3 regions of the Bacillus sp. SYZHCR11 genome follow, and region 1 is predicted to be linked to each of the others. Evidence: riboswitches for the same ligand, from Rfam matches in the RefSeq annotation. Region 1 holds a riboswitch; each other region holds the start of a gene.
The links. Region 1 has a riboswitch for S-adenosylmethionine ahead of metE (5-methyltetrahydropteroyltriglutamate--homocysteine S-methyltransferase). Riboswitches for the same ligand answer to the same signal wherever they lie in the genome.
Positions count from the first base shown of each region.

Region 1 (4,194 bases):
TTTTCCGGCATGATATACATTTTATTAATATGCCGGTAAAATTCTTTATCCTGCTCCGTCAGTTCTTCTGTGATGACGGGATTTGTCAAAGAATAAATCGAATTCGGATCCGAATCTTCCATCGTTTCGATCCACTCTTTCGCAATTTGATCCACTTGTTCTGAAAAATAGCTGTATAACGCTTCATTTATCTTCATCTCTCTTCTCCTTTCCCATTTCCAATTATAGCGTCAGCGGGTCATGAATGAAAATGAAAGCTGTCAAACTATCCATTTATTTGAAATTTTTTAGTCCGATAGATTACGCCTTTTTTATGAAAATGCTTCAAATGACTCTTTCCGGCCGGCATGCTCTGCCATAAAATAGTAGCAACACCCTTGTATCCACTCGCAAGCATAAAAAAGGAGGGCTTTTTTATGAATGGTGAAATGCATTTGATTCCTTATGTCACGGATGAACAGATCATGGATGTGAACGAGCTTCCTGAGGGGATTAAAGTGATTAAGGCGCCAGAGTTGTGGGCAAAAGGGTTTAAAGGCAAGGATATTAAAATCGCGGTGCTTGACACAGGCTGCGACATCAATCATCCTGATTTGAAAGACCGGATTGTCGGCGGGAAAAACTTCACCGATGATGACGGAGGCAAAGAAGACGTGATTTCCGATTACAACGGACACGGGACACACGTTTCCGGAACGATTGCAGCCAATGATTCAAACGGCGGAATTTCGGGTGTCGCGCCGGAAGCAAGCCTTTTAATCGTTAAAGTTCTCGGCGGGAAAAACGGCAGCGGCAAATACGAATGGATTATTAACGGCATCAACTACGCCGTTGAACAAAAGGCGGACATTATTTCCATGTCACTCGGCGGGCCAAGCGATGTGCCTGAACTGAAAGAAGCGGTCACAAATGCGGTAAAAAGCGGTGTTCTGGTCGTTTGCGCGGCAGGAAACGAAGGCGACGGAGACGAGCGTACAGAGGAACTGTCGTATCCGGCCGCTTACAACGAAGTGATCGCAGTCGGATCAGTCTCAATCGCCCGTAAATCGTCTGAATTTTCAAACGCCAATAAAGAGATTGACCTGGTGGCTCCGGGAGAAAATATTCTCTCCACCCTTCCCAACCATAAATACGGGAAGCTGACGGGCACTTCAATGGCCGCCCCGCATGTGAGCGGAGCGCTTGCCTTAATAAAAGGGCTTGAACAGGACGCGTTTCAGCGGACGCTTTCTGAGGCTGAAGTCTACGCCCAGCTCGTGCGGCGGACCCTTCCTTTGGACATCGCCAAAACATTGGCCGGGAACGGATTTCTATATTTAGACGCGCCTGAAGTGCTGATGGAAAGAGCCGAACAGGCACAGCTGCTGTCTTTCTGATATTTTTCTCGTATAATGATTGATCAGTTTGTCACATCACCAATTTTTAAATTGTGAGATTTTCTATTGACAGTGATCTGAATAAGCTGATAAGATAACCAACAAATGATGTAACTTTTCAAAAAAATTGAAATACTTTCTCTTATCGAGAGTTGGGCGAGGGATTGGCCTTTTGACCCCAACAGCAACCGACCGTAATTCCATTGTGAAATGGGGCGCGTGATTTTTGCGCCGAGACGATTGTCTCATAAGGCACGGTGCTAATTCCATCAGACGTGATCTGAGAGATAAGAGAGGCTTGCATTTTGAAGTTAAAGCCTCTTTCTCTCATGAGAAAGAGGCTTTTTTGTTACATCTCACTTAAAGGAGGAGACTTAATGACAACAATCAAAACTTCGAACCTCGGTTTTCCGAGAATCGGCTTGAACAGAGAATGGAAAAAAGCACTTGAGGCTTATTGGAAAGGAAACACTGATAAAGAAACGTTTCTTAAAGAGCTTGACGGCTTATTCTTATCAGCTGTCAAAACACAGCTTGACCAACATATCGATATCGTGCCGGTCTCTGATTTCACTCATTATGATCATGTGCTTGATACCGCCGTCAGCTTTAACTGGATTCCGGAAAGATTCCGCAGCATCACGGATCCCGTTGATACATACTTTGCGATTGCCCGCGGTGTAAAAGACGCCGTTTCCAGTGAAATGACAAAATGGTTTAATACCAACTATCATTACATCGTTCCTGAATATGATGAAAGCATTGAATTCCGTCTGACGAGAAACAAACAGCTTGACGACTACCGCCGGATCAAAGAAGAATTCGGAGCGGAAACGAAACCTGTCATCGTCGGTCCGTATACATTCGTCACGCTTGCGAAAGGATACGAAGAATCAGAAGCGAAAGCGATTCAAAAACGCCTTGTTCCTCTTTATATGCAGCTGCTGAAAGAGCTTGAAGCAGAAGGCGTCAAATGGGTTCAGATTGATGAGCCTGCCCTTGTGACAGCTTCTTCTGAAGATGTCCGCGCCGCAAAAGACCTCTATGAATCTATTACAAAAGAGCTTTCAGGACTGAATGTCCTCCTGCAGACATACTTTGATTCAGTTGATGCATATGAAGAACTCGTTTCTTATCCCGTACAGGGAATCGGACTTGATTTCGTGCATGATAAAGGCAGAAACCTTGAGCAATTGAAAAAGCACGGCTTCCCGAAAGATAAAGTGCTGGCAGCCGGTGTGGTCGACGGCCGGAACATTTGGAAAATCGATGTTGAAGAACGCCTTGATGCGGCTTTGGATATCCTCAGCCACGCTGATGTTGAGGAGTTATGGATTCAGCCTTCAAGCAGCCTTCTGCACGTGCCGGTGGCGAAACACCCTGACGAGCATCTTGAAAAGGATTTGCTGAACGGCCTGTCATACGCTAAAGAAAAACTGGCGGAACTCGGCGTCTTAAAAGAAGGGCTTCTGTCCGGCAAAGCGGCCGTCAGTGAGCAGATCGAAGAATCAAAAGCGGCACTTAAGGCTTTAAAAGCATTCGCAACCGGAGCGAACTCCGCTCAAAAAGAAGAGCTGAATCAGCTGACGGAAAAAGATTTCTCCCGTCCGGCAAGCTTTGAAGAACGATTGGCGCTGCAGAATGAATCACTCGGTCTTCCCCTTCTGCCGACGACGACAATCGGAAGCTTCCCTCAATCTGCCGAGGTGCGGAGCGCACGGCAAAAATGGCGGAAAAAAGATTGGACGGATGAACAGTACCAAGCCTTTATTAATGCGGAAACGAAGCGCTGGGTTGACATTCAGGAAGAAATCGGCTTAGACGTGCTCGTTCACGGAGAATTTGAGCGGACGGACATGGTGGAATACTTCGGTGAAAAGCTGGCCGGATTCGCCTTTACGAAATATGCATGGGTCCAGTCTTACGGTTCACGCTGCGTACGTCCGCCTGTCATTTTCGGAGATGTCGAATTTATCGAACCGATGACGGTAAAAGATACGGTCTACGCCCAATCGCTGACGGAAAAACACATGAAAGGCATGCTGACGGGACCTGTCACCATCTTAAACTGGTCATTCCCGCGTGTGGATATTTCAAGAAAAGAAATCGCCTTCCAGATCGGGCTTGCCCTCAGAAAAGAAGTAAAAGCGCTTGAAGATGCCGGTATTCAGATTATCCAAGTGGATGAACCCGCGCTCCGCGAAGGACTGCCGTTAAAAACGCAGGATTGGGATGAATATTTAACTTGGGCCGCAGAAGCATTCCGGTTAACGACGTCTTCTGTGCAAAATGAGACGCAGATTCATACGCATATGTGTTACAGCAACTTTGAAGATATCGTAGATACGATCAATGATCTTGACGCGGATGTCATTACAATCGAACACAGCAGAAGCCACGGAGGATTTTTAGAGTACCTGAAAGAACATCCTTACGTGAAAGGCCTCGGACTCGGTGTATACGACATTCACAGCCCGCGTGTGCCGGCAACTGAAGAAATCTATCAAATTATTGATGACGCGCTTGAGGTGTGTCCGACTGACCGCTTCTGGGTAAACCCGGACTGCGGACTGAAAACAAGACAGCAGGAAGAAACCGTTGCGGCATTAAAAAATATGGTCGACGCCGCGAAACAGGCACGAAAAAAACAAGCTCAGCTTGTATAATGAAAACAGCCATCCGTAAATTGCGGGTGGCTGTTTTTTCTGGGCGTGCTACTTATTCTGCAGCGCTTCTGCCAGTTCATACAATGAATCATACTGCTTAATTTGATAGCCCCGCCCCTCTTTTTGCAAATACCCTTTTTGGCAGAATTGCG
Region 1 covers NZ_JBXUND010000001.1:1,010,969-1,015,162, forward strand. Annotated here, with positions in the region: gene AC2CGA_RS04375 (STAS domain-containing protein) at 1-197, opposite strand, end outside; gene AC2CGA_RS04380 (S8 family peptidase) at 417-1,376, shown strand; SAM riboswitch class I at 1,516-1,670, shown strand; gene metE (5-methyltetrahydropteroyltriglutamate--homocysteine S-methyltransferase) at 1,754-4,042, shown strand; gene yeiL (transcriptional regulator YeiL) at 4,091-4,194, opposite strand, start outside.

Region 2 (4,194 bases), 200 kb from region 1:
CTGCTGGTTCTGCGGGTAGAAAGAAGCGATGCTGATCAATGTCCCGTCGTAAAAACCTCCGAGATGAAATGCTCCTTTGACGCTGTCCTGATCATATTTACAATCCTCAATCGTCTGATGGGGGCGCAGCACGCTGTGTCTGATCGCGTATGTGTCTTCTGCGGTGATGGGTTTTACTTCAACCATGAAAAAATCCTCCTTTGCTTGATTCTTTTTCTGTATCGTACCATGAAAAAGCCGCCTGTCATATCAGGCGGCCTCTTCCGCGTCAATGCAAATATACATCAGCCCGCTTTTCATCCTTTTGCTTAATATAAGCTGCAAGTTCTGATGTCAAATCAGAACGGAGAAACGGGGTGATTAAATAAATTCCGTTAAACAGTTCGCACGCCGTGTCGAGAAGCGACTTGGCGATGGCGAGGCCTTCGGTTTTCTGCTTTTGCTTGTCTTCGCCGGCGAGCGCCATTTTTTCCCGGATGCTGTCTGACAGCTTAATGCCCGGGATTTCATGATGAATGAACTCTGCGTTGCGGCTGCTCGTTAACGGCATAATTCCGATATACACCGGTGTTTTGAGATGTTTCGTTTCATGATGAATGTCAATGAGCTGCTGCTCCGAGTAGACAGGCTGGGACACGAAGTAGTCAGCTCCGCACTCGATTTTTTTCTCCAGCCGTTTTACCGCTTTATCAAGATGGCGGACATTCGGATTAAATGCTCCGGCTACGGAAAAGTTCGTTTTCTTGCCGAGCGGTTTCCCTGATAAAGAAATGCCCTCGTTGAATTGTTTAATCAGCCTGATCAAGTCAAAGGACGTTAAATCATAGACGGAGGTAGCCCCCGGAAAGTCGCCGATTTTTGAAGGATCGCCCGTGATGGCTAAAATGTCGGTAAGCCCGAGCGTATCCAGCCCCATTAAATGTGACTGAAGGCCGATGATGTTGCGGTCTCTGCATGTAATGTGAACGAGAGAACGGATATCAAGGCGTTCTTTCAGCAATGAACCGCAGGCGGCATTGCTGATCCGCGGTGTCGCCAATGAATTGTCGGCGAGCGTCAGCGCTTCTATGCCGGTTTCTTTTAATTCAGCCGCCGCTTGCAGAAATTTGTCAAAATTCAATTTTTTCGGCGGATCAAGCTCTACGATAATTGACCGTTTTTGAGCGGCGATTTCGTTTAAACCCGGCTCGGTCCGTTCATTCCGGACGGAGATGACTTCTTCTTCCCGTCTGATTTTCACTTCTTTATCAGTGACGGGAGAAAGTCCGCGGACCGCTTCAGCCATGGCTCTGATATGGTTTGGCGTCGTACCGCAGCAGCCGCCGATAATGCGCGCGCCCTGAGTGCGGAACTGTACGGCGCTCTCCCGGAAATAGGCATCGTCCGTATCATAAACAAGCCGGCCTTCTTCTAAAGACGGGAGGCTGCTGTTCGGATAGACCGATAAATAAGCGTCACGGAATATCGGCACTTCGGTGAGCGCTTCAATCATGTGGTACGGGCCGAGCCGGCAATTGATTCCCGTTATGTCAGCGCCGAGATCGGCAATTGACCTGAGGGCTTCCCGAAGCGGCGTTCCGTCCTGCAGCACGCCCTGTTCGTGCATGGATACGTTCAGCATAATCGGAAGTTCCGTTTCTTTTCTCGCTATCTTCAGCACTTCGCGCGCCTCTTCTAAATCATAGTATGTTTCCAGGAGCAGACCGTCCGGCTCTTCGTAAAGCAATAAATAAAGCTGCTCCCGAAAGCTGCGTTTAATCTCCTCCAGGCTGTAGGCGTTTTTGTTAAATGTGCGGATGCCGCCCATCGTTCCCAATACATAAGCGCCGTCTGAGGAAGCGCGCGCGATTCTGACCGCCTCCTGATTGATTTTTTTCGTTTCATCCTCAAGTCCGTATCTTGAGAGCTTAATAAAATTCGCGCCGTACGTATTTGTCTGGATGATGTCTGCCCCGGCTTCCACGTAAGCCTTATGTATCCGCTTGATTTCCTCGGGCTTTGATACGTTCAGTTCCTCAAAACATCTGTCAATGCCGTAGGAATAGAGGAGAGTGCCCATCGCGCCGTCTCCGATTAAAATCCGTTCTTTTAAGTCTTGTAATAGTCCCATTGTTTGCCTCCTTCGTCACATTCAGCAAGGAAAAAAGAGAAATAAAAAAAGTCTTCTTAAGAAGAAGACTCTGTAATCATTTGTCTCTCTTCTTATCTTCCAAGCTGTTTTTAGCTTGCTGGATTTAGCACCTTGGTCATGGTTTGGGTTAAACCATTACACCGGTTGCTGAAGCGTCGTCGGGCCAGTCCCTCGGCTTCTCTTGATAAGAACGTTCATGTAATTGTCATGGGTTTCCAAAACTTAACTGTGAAAATCCCTTTCTCCAAATTTACCGAAAATAGAGACAATAATCAATAGGAATCACATAATTTATCTAAAATTAATAAATTGAACGTCAATCGGCAGGTCTGCCCCGCGGACGGCTGCAATAATCTGCTGCAGATCATCTTTATTTTTTCCGGTGACGCGCACTTGGTCGTCCTGAATCTGCGACTTTACCTTCAAGCCGGAGTTTTTAATCACCGCGTTGATTTTTTTGGCGCTGTCTTTATCAATGCCCTGTACAAGCTTCGCGCGCTGGCGCACCGTGCCCCCTGAGGCATTTTCGATTTTGCCGTATTCAATGTTTTTCGTCGGCACGTCCCGTTTGATCAGCTTGCCGCTCAGCACATCTTTGAGCTGATTCAGTTTAAACTCGTCATCAGAAATCAGGACAAGTTCTTCCTTTTCTAAAGTTACATCGCTTTTAGATCCTTTAAAGTCATAGCGCGTGCCGATTTCTTTCAGCGTCATCTGAATCGCATTCTGCACTTCGGGAAATTCAACTTTGGATACAATATCAAAAGAACTTTCTTTTGCCATGAGAAAACCTCCTATAACATTTCACTTATGAGTTGATTATAGTAGAATAAAGAGAAATGTCCAACTGCATAAAGCATGAATTTATGCATATTGGAAAAAATGAGAAAAACATCAGCCCCATACGGGCGAATCAGGAAGGACGATAACATGAGACCAGGGCAGCAGCTCACGCTTAGTATAGATCATCAAACCGATTTCGGTTATTTTTTAACCGACGGCGAGGATACGGTTCTTTTACATAACAGTGAAATTACAGAGGATATTGAAGACAGAGATGAAGTGGACGTATTTATTTACGTCGATCATCAGGAAAGACTCGCGGCGACGATGAAAAAGCCGCTCATCAGCTTTTATGACTACGGATGGGTGGAAGTGACGGACGCTGTGGAGGATATGGGCGTATTCGTCGACGTCGGTCTGTCAAAAGACGCGCTCGTCGCAACGGAGCACCTGCCTCCGTACAAATCCGTCTGGCCGCAAAAAGGCGACAGACTGTATTGCATGCTGAAGGTGACAAGCCGCGGACGCATGTTTGCCAAGCCGGCGCCTGAGGATATCATCAGTGAATTATTTACGGATGCAGAGGAAGACGTCATGAATAAAGACCTGACAGGCACGGTGTACAGACTGATCGCATCAGGCTCTTTTCTGATTACCGATGAAGGCATCCGCGCGTTTATTCACCCTTCAGAAAGAAAAGAAGAGCCGAGACTCGGCAGCCGCGTGACGGGGCGTGTCATCGAGGTGAAGGAAGACGGCTCCGTCAACATGTCCCTGCTGCCGAGAAAGCAGGATGCGCTTTCGGTTGACGCGGAGGAGATTCTGACCTATCTGAGATCAAGAAACGGCGCGATGCCTTACGGAGACAAAAGCGATCCTGACGATATCCGCGAACGGTTTCATTTAAGCAAAGCCGCCTTTAAGCGGGCGCTCGGGCACCTGATGAAAAACGGCAAAGTGTATCAGAAAGACGGCTGGACATACGAAAAACAATAAATTTTCTGCAAAAACATCGGTGAACCAAAACCGGTGTTTTTTATTTTCTCAAAAGCTTCTATGCCCTCATTTGTTTATCACCCTGCCGAACATACATATTTTATTGAAATAAAATATTCTGACATCCGAACCGATATATAACTATAGAAAAAAACAAAAGGAGAGTTTCAATGAGAAAAATGGCGATATTTGCGGCTGTACTGCTGCTTGCGCTCAGCACGGCGGGATGTGCCGGCAAATCCGAGGGGGCGGCGGCTGAAAAAACGAAAACAATCGGCATCATG
Region 2 covers NZ_JBXUND010000001.1:1,208,847-1,213,040, reverse strand. Annotated here, with positions in the region: gene AC2CGA_RS05510 (GNAT family N-acetyltransferase) at 1-186, opposite strand, end outside; gene AC2CGA_RS05505 (bifunctional homocysteine S-methyltransferase/methylenetetrahydrofolate reductase) at 269-2,110, opposite strand; SAM riboswitch class I at 2,200-2,322, opposite strand; gene AC2CGA_RS05500 (YajQ family cyclic di-GMP-binding protein) at 2,423-2,914, opposite strand; gene AC2CGA_RS05495 (CvfB family protein) at 3,014-3,910, shown strand; gene AC2CGA_RS05490 (BMP family lipoprotein) at 4,081-4,194, shown strand, end outside.
Region 2: another riboswitch for S-adenosylmethionine. It lies ahead of AC2CGA_RS05505 (bifunctional homocysteine S-methyltransferase/methylenetetrahydrofolate reductase); the one in region 1 lies ahead of metE (5-methyltetrahydropteroyltriglutamate--homocysteine S-methyltransferase).

Region 3 (4,194 bases), on a different contig from region 1:
ACTTCGGTATCGGAATCTGTATTGAAAGTGTAGCCTTTCGCTTCAAGCTCTTCTCTCAATTCAATGTAGTTATAGATTTCGCCGTTAAAAATGATCCAATATTTTTCGTCTTCATATGATAAAGGCTGTCCGCCGTTTTCTACGTCAATAATACTGAGCCGTCTGAAGCCGAATCCGACGTGCTCGTCATGATAATACCCATCGCTGTCAGGACCGCGGTGAACGATCATTTGGTTCATTTGTTTGATTAGCTCTTCTTGATCTGCGGTTTGAGTTAATGGATGCTTATTAAAAACACCGACAAATCCACACATAGTATAGCCTCCATAAGTGTAATTTTCTAATTGGACCCCCTTTTTATAGACGCTTTGTTACGCCATTGGTTTCACGCTATGTAAAAAATAAGCATGGCAGCATCTACAAAAAGGGAAAGCCGCTTAAGTAAGCGGCTATAAAATTATTCTCCTAGTGCTTCTTTGCGAAGCGCATCCGCCTTGTCAGTACGCTCCCAAGGAAGATCCACATCATGACGTCCGAAGTGGCCGTAAGCAGCTGTCTGCTTATAGATCGGGCGGCGCAGGTCAAGCATTTTAATAATGCCGGCAGGTCTCAGGTCGAAGTTATTCCGTACGACTTCGATCAGTTTTTCTTCAGAAGCTTTTCCAGTATCAAATGTATTGATGGAAATAGAAACAGGCTGTGCCACGCCGATTGCGTATGCAAGCTGCACTTCACAAGAATCAGCAAGACCTGCTGCCACGATGTTTTTCGCTACGTATCTCGCAGCGTATGCCGCTGAACGGTCTACCTTCGTCGCATCCTTACCGGAGAATGCGCCGCCGCCGTGGCGTGCATATCCGCCGTATGTGTCGACGATGATTTTACGGCCCGTAAGACCCGCATCACCTTGAGGCCCGCCGATTACGAAACGTCCCGTAGGGTTGATGAAGTATTTTGTTTCTTCATCGATCAGTTCCTCAGGCACGACAGGGTTAATGACATGCTCTTTCAGATTGCGCTGAATCTGCTCAAGCGTAATTTCCGGGTGGTGCTGAGTTGAAATAACGATCGCGTCGATGCGGACCGGCTTGTTGTTTTCATCATATTCAACGGTAACTTGCGTTTTGCCGTCAGGGCGAAGGTACGGAAGAATGTCTTCTTTGCGGACTTCGCTCAAACGGCGGGCTAGTTTATGCGCCAAAGAGATCGGAAGCGGCATAAGCTCTTTCGTTTCGTTACACGCATAACCGAACATCAGGCCTTGGTCTCCCGCTCCGATTGCTTCGATTTCAGCATCGCTCATTGTGCCTTCACGCGCTTCAAGTGCCTGATCGACACCCATTGCGATATCCGCAGACTGTTCATCAATTGATGTTAAAACAGCGCAAGTCTCCGCATCAAATCCGTATTTGGCGCGTGTGTAGCCGATTTCTTTAATCGTTTCACGGACTGTTTTCGGAATGTCAACGTATGTTGACGTAGTAATCTCTCCGCTTACCAGCACAAGTCCTGTCGTTACAGATGTTTCGCAGGCCACGCGCGCGTTCGGGTCATTTTTTAAAATCTCATCTAAGATACTGTCAGAAATTTGGTCACAGATTTTGTCCGGATGACCCTCAGTAACAGATTCAGATGTAAATAGTCGACGGTTTTTACTCATTCACTTTTCCTCCTGAAAAAAGATCTTTTGCAAGACCTTCTCATATGATACGGAACTCGCTCCCTCTTAATACAATGTCATACTATATCAGAGAATGTTAATTGGCATATTTTATGAAATAAAAAAACCTTTTCCACTCGAGGAAAGGGTTTGGTCTGTGTGCCTTTCACTCTTATCGCTCAAGGAAAATATTAAACCTTGCATCAGGTTAGCACCTTGGTTTCCCACAGTGTTTTCACCTGCTTTTTTACAGAGAAACCGGTTGCTGGGCTTCATCGGGCCTGTCCCTCCGCCAGCTCGGGATAAGAGTATCCGCTCAATGAAATATCTTATCGTAAAAGGGCGGAAAGTGTCAATATGAATTAAAGCGATTGCGCGCCTTTATTTCGGGAAGCAATGGAAAAACACAAACAAAAAACCGTAAATAGTATAGACTATTTTCAGATATATGTTATACTAATTCCACATTCAGCGAAATACAAATAAACCGGCAAAGGAAGGTTTTTATGAAATTAGTTGATTTAACCGCAGATCTTCAAGCATTACTTGCAAGTCCGAATGTGCATCATAATTTATCGGCTCCAAAACTTACCGAAAAAGTGATCAGCCGTAATGAAGGAACGCTGACATCAACGGGCGCCGTACGCGCCACTACCGGCGCATATACAGGCCGGTCACCTAAAGATAAATTTATCGTCCGTGAACAAAGCACAGAAAATCAAATTGATTGGGGCGCGGTGAATCAGCCCATTTCTGAAGAGGCGTTTGAAAAGCTGTACGCCAAAGTCGTCAGCTACTTAAAACAGCGGGATGAACTGTTTGTGTTTGAAGGATTCGCGGGAGCGGATGAAAAATACAGACTGCCGATTACGGTCGTAAATGAATTTGCGTGGCACAATTTATTCGCGCGCCAGCTGTTTATCAGACCGGAAACGGATGAAAGAGACCCGCAAGCGCAGCCTTTCACCATTCTCTCAGCTCCGCATTTTAAAGCAGACCCGGAGACGGACGGCACGCATTCGGAAACATTTATCATTGTCTCTTTCGAAAAGCGCGTCATTTTAATCGGGGGCACCGAATACGCCGGAGAAATGAAAAAATCAATATTCTCCATTATGAACTTCCTGCTTCCGCAGCAGGATATACTGCCGATGCACTGCTCAGCCAACGTCGGTGAAAAAGGCGATGTCGCCCTGTTTTTCGGCCTTTCCGGCACAGGGAAAACGACGCTTTCAGCCGATGCGGACCGCAAACTGATCGGAGATGACGAGCACGGCTGGTCAGATTCCGGCGTTTTCAACATTGAAGGCGGATGTTACGCTAAATGTATCAATCTGAGCGAGGAAAAAGAACCGCAGATTTTTCGTGCGATCCGCTTCGGGTCTGTTCTTGAGAATGTCGTGCTTGATGAAAAAACGGGTGAAGCGGATTACGACAATTCCTTCTACACGGAAAACACAAGAGCCGCATATCCGATTGAGATGATCGGCAATATCGTGCAGCCGAGCATTGCCGGCCATCCGCAGGCGATCGTCTTTCTAACGGCGGACGCATTCGGCGTGCTTCCTCCGATCAGCAAACTGACGAAGGAACAGGCGATGTATCACTTCTTAAGCGGATACACCAGTAAACTCGCGGGAACCGAACGCGGCGTGACATCTCCGCAAACGACTTTCTCGACGTGCTTCGGTTCACCGTTCCTTCCGCTTCCGGCGCATGTATATGCCGAAATGCTCGGGCATAAAATCGACGAACACGGCGTTCAAGTCTTCCTGGTCAACACAGGCTGGACCGGCGGAGGGTACGGAGTCGGAGAACGGATGAAACTTTCGTATACAAGAGCGATGGTCAAAGCCGCTATTGACGGCAGACTGAACCAGACTGACATGACGGCAGACAGCATTTTCGGCCTGCACAGTCCCGTTCATGTTCCGGGCGTGCCGGATGAAGTTCTTCAGCCTGAAAACACATGGAGCGATAAACAAGCATACAACGAAAAAGCGCTGTTTTTAGCCAATGAGTTTAAAGAAAACTTTAAAAAGTTTTCCCATGCAGACTCGATTGCCAAAACCGGCGGACCTCTCGTGTAATCAAAAAAGCCAAGGGCGTTTATGCCCTCGGCTTTTGTTTTTTCAGTTTGTCGAATGAAGCGAAGTGAGTCTGTATGTAATGCTTGTCCGGCCGTTCGCCCATTCGAGCTTTTGGACCTCGCCGGTGCCGGATTTCTCGCCGGTTTTCGTTTTGCGCACGTCCATCGGAATATCAAGAGGATAGACGCGGTAGCCCTCTTTCTCCAATAAAAAGATATTTTCCTCTATCCGTTTTTCATTGCCTTTTGTCACAATCATGGTATTAAATTCAACAGGCATTCCCAAAATGAAAATCCCCTTTCATTCTCTTATTCTTTATTATCATATCATAAATCAGGCATCTTACCGTGTCTTCATCCATTCCGCCAGCCGCCGGACAATGCGTCTGTTTTCCTGCGGCGGAAAATAATGCGTAAAACCGCTGTAATACCAAGTTTCCACCGG
Region 3 covers NZ_JBXUND010000003.1:21,657-25,850, reverse strand. Annotated here, with positions in the region: gene asnB (asparagine synthase (glutamine-hydrolyzing)) at 1-314, opposite strand, end outside; gene metK (methionine adenosyltransferase) at 458-1,660, opposite strand; SAM riboswitch class I at 1,830-1,969, opposite strand; gene pckA (phosphoenolpyruvate carboxykinase (ATP)) at 2,167-3,750, shown strand; gene AC2CGA_RS11925 (DUF2584 domain-containing protein) at 3,793-4,035, opposite strand; gene AC2CGA_RS11920 (alpha/beta hydrolase family protein) at 4,093-4,194, opposite strand, start outside.
Region 3: another riboswitch for S-adenosylmethionine. It lies ahead of metK (methionine adenosyltransferase); the one in region 1 lies ahead of metE (5-methyltetrahydropteroyltriglutamate--homocysteine S-methyltransferase).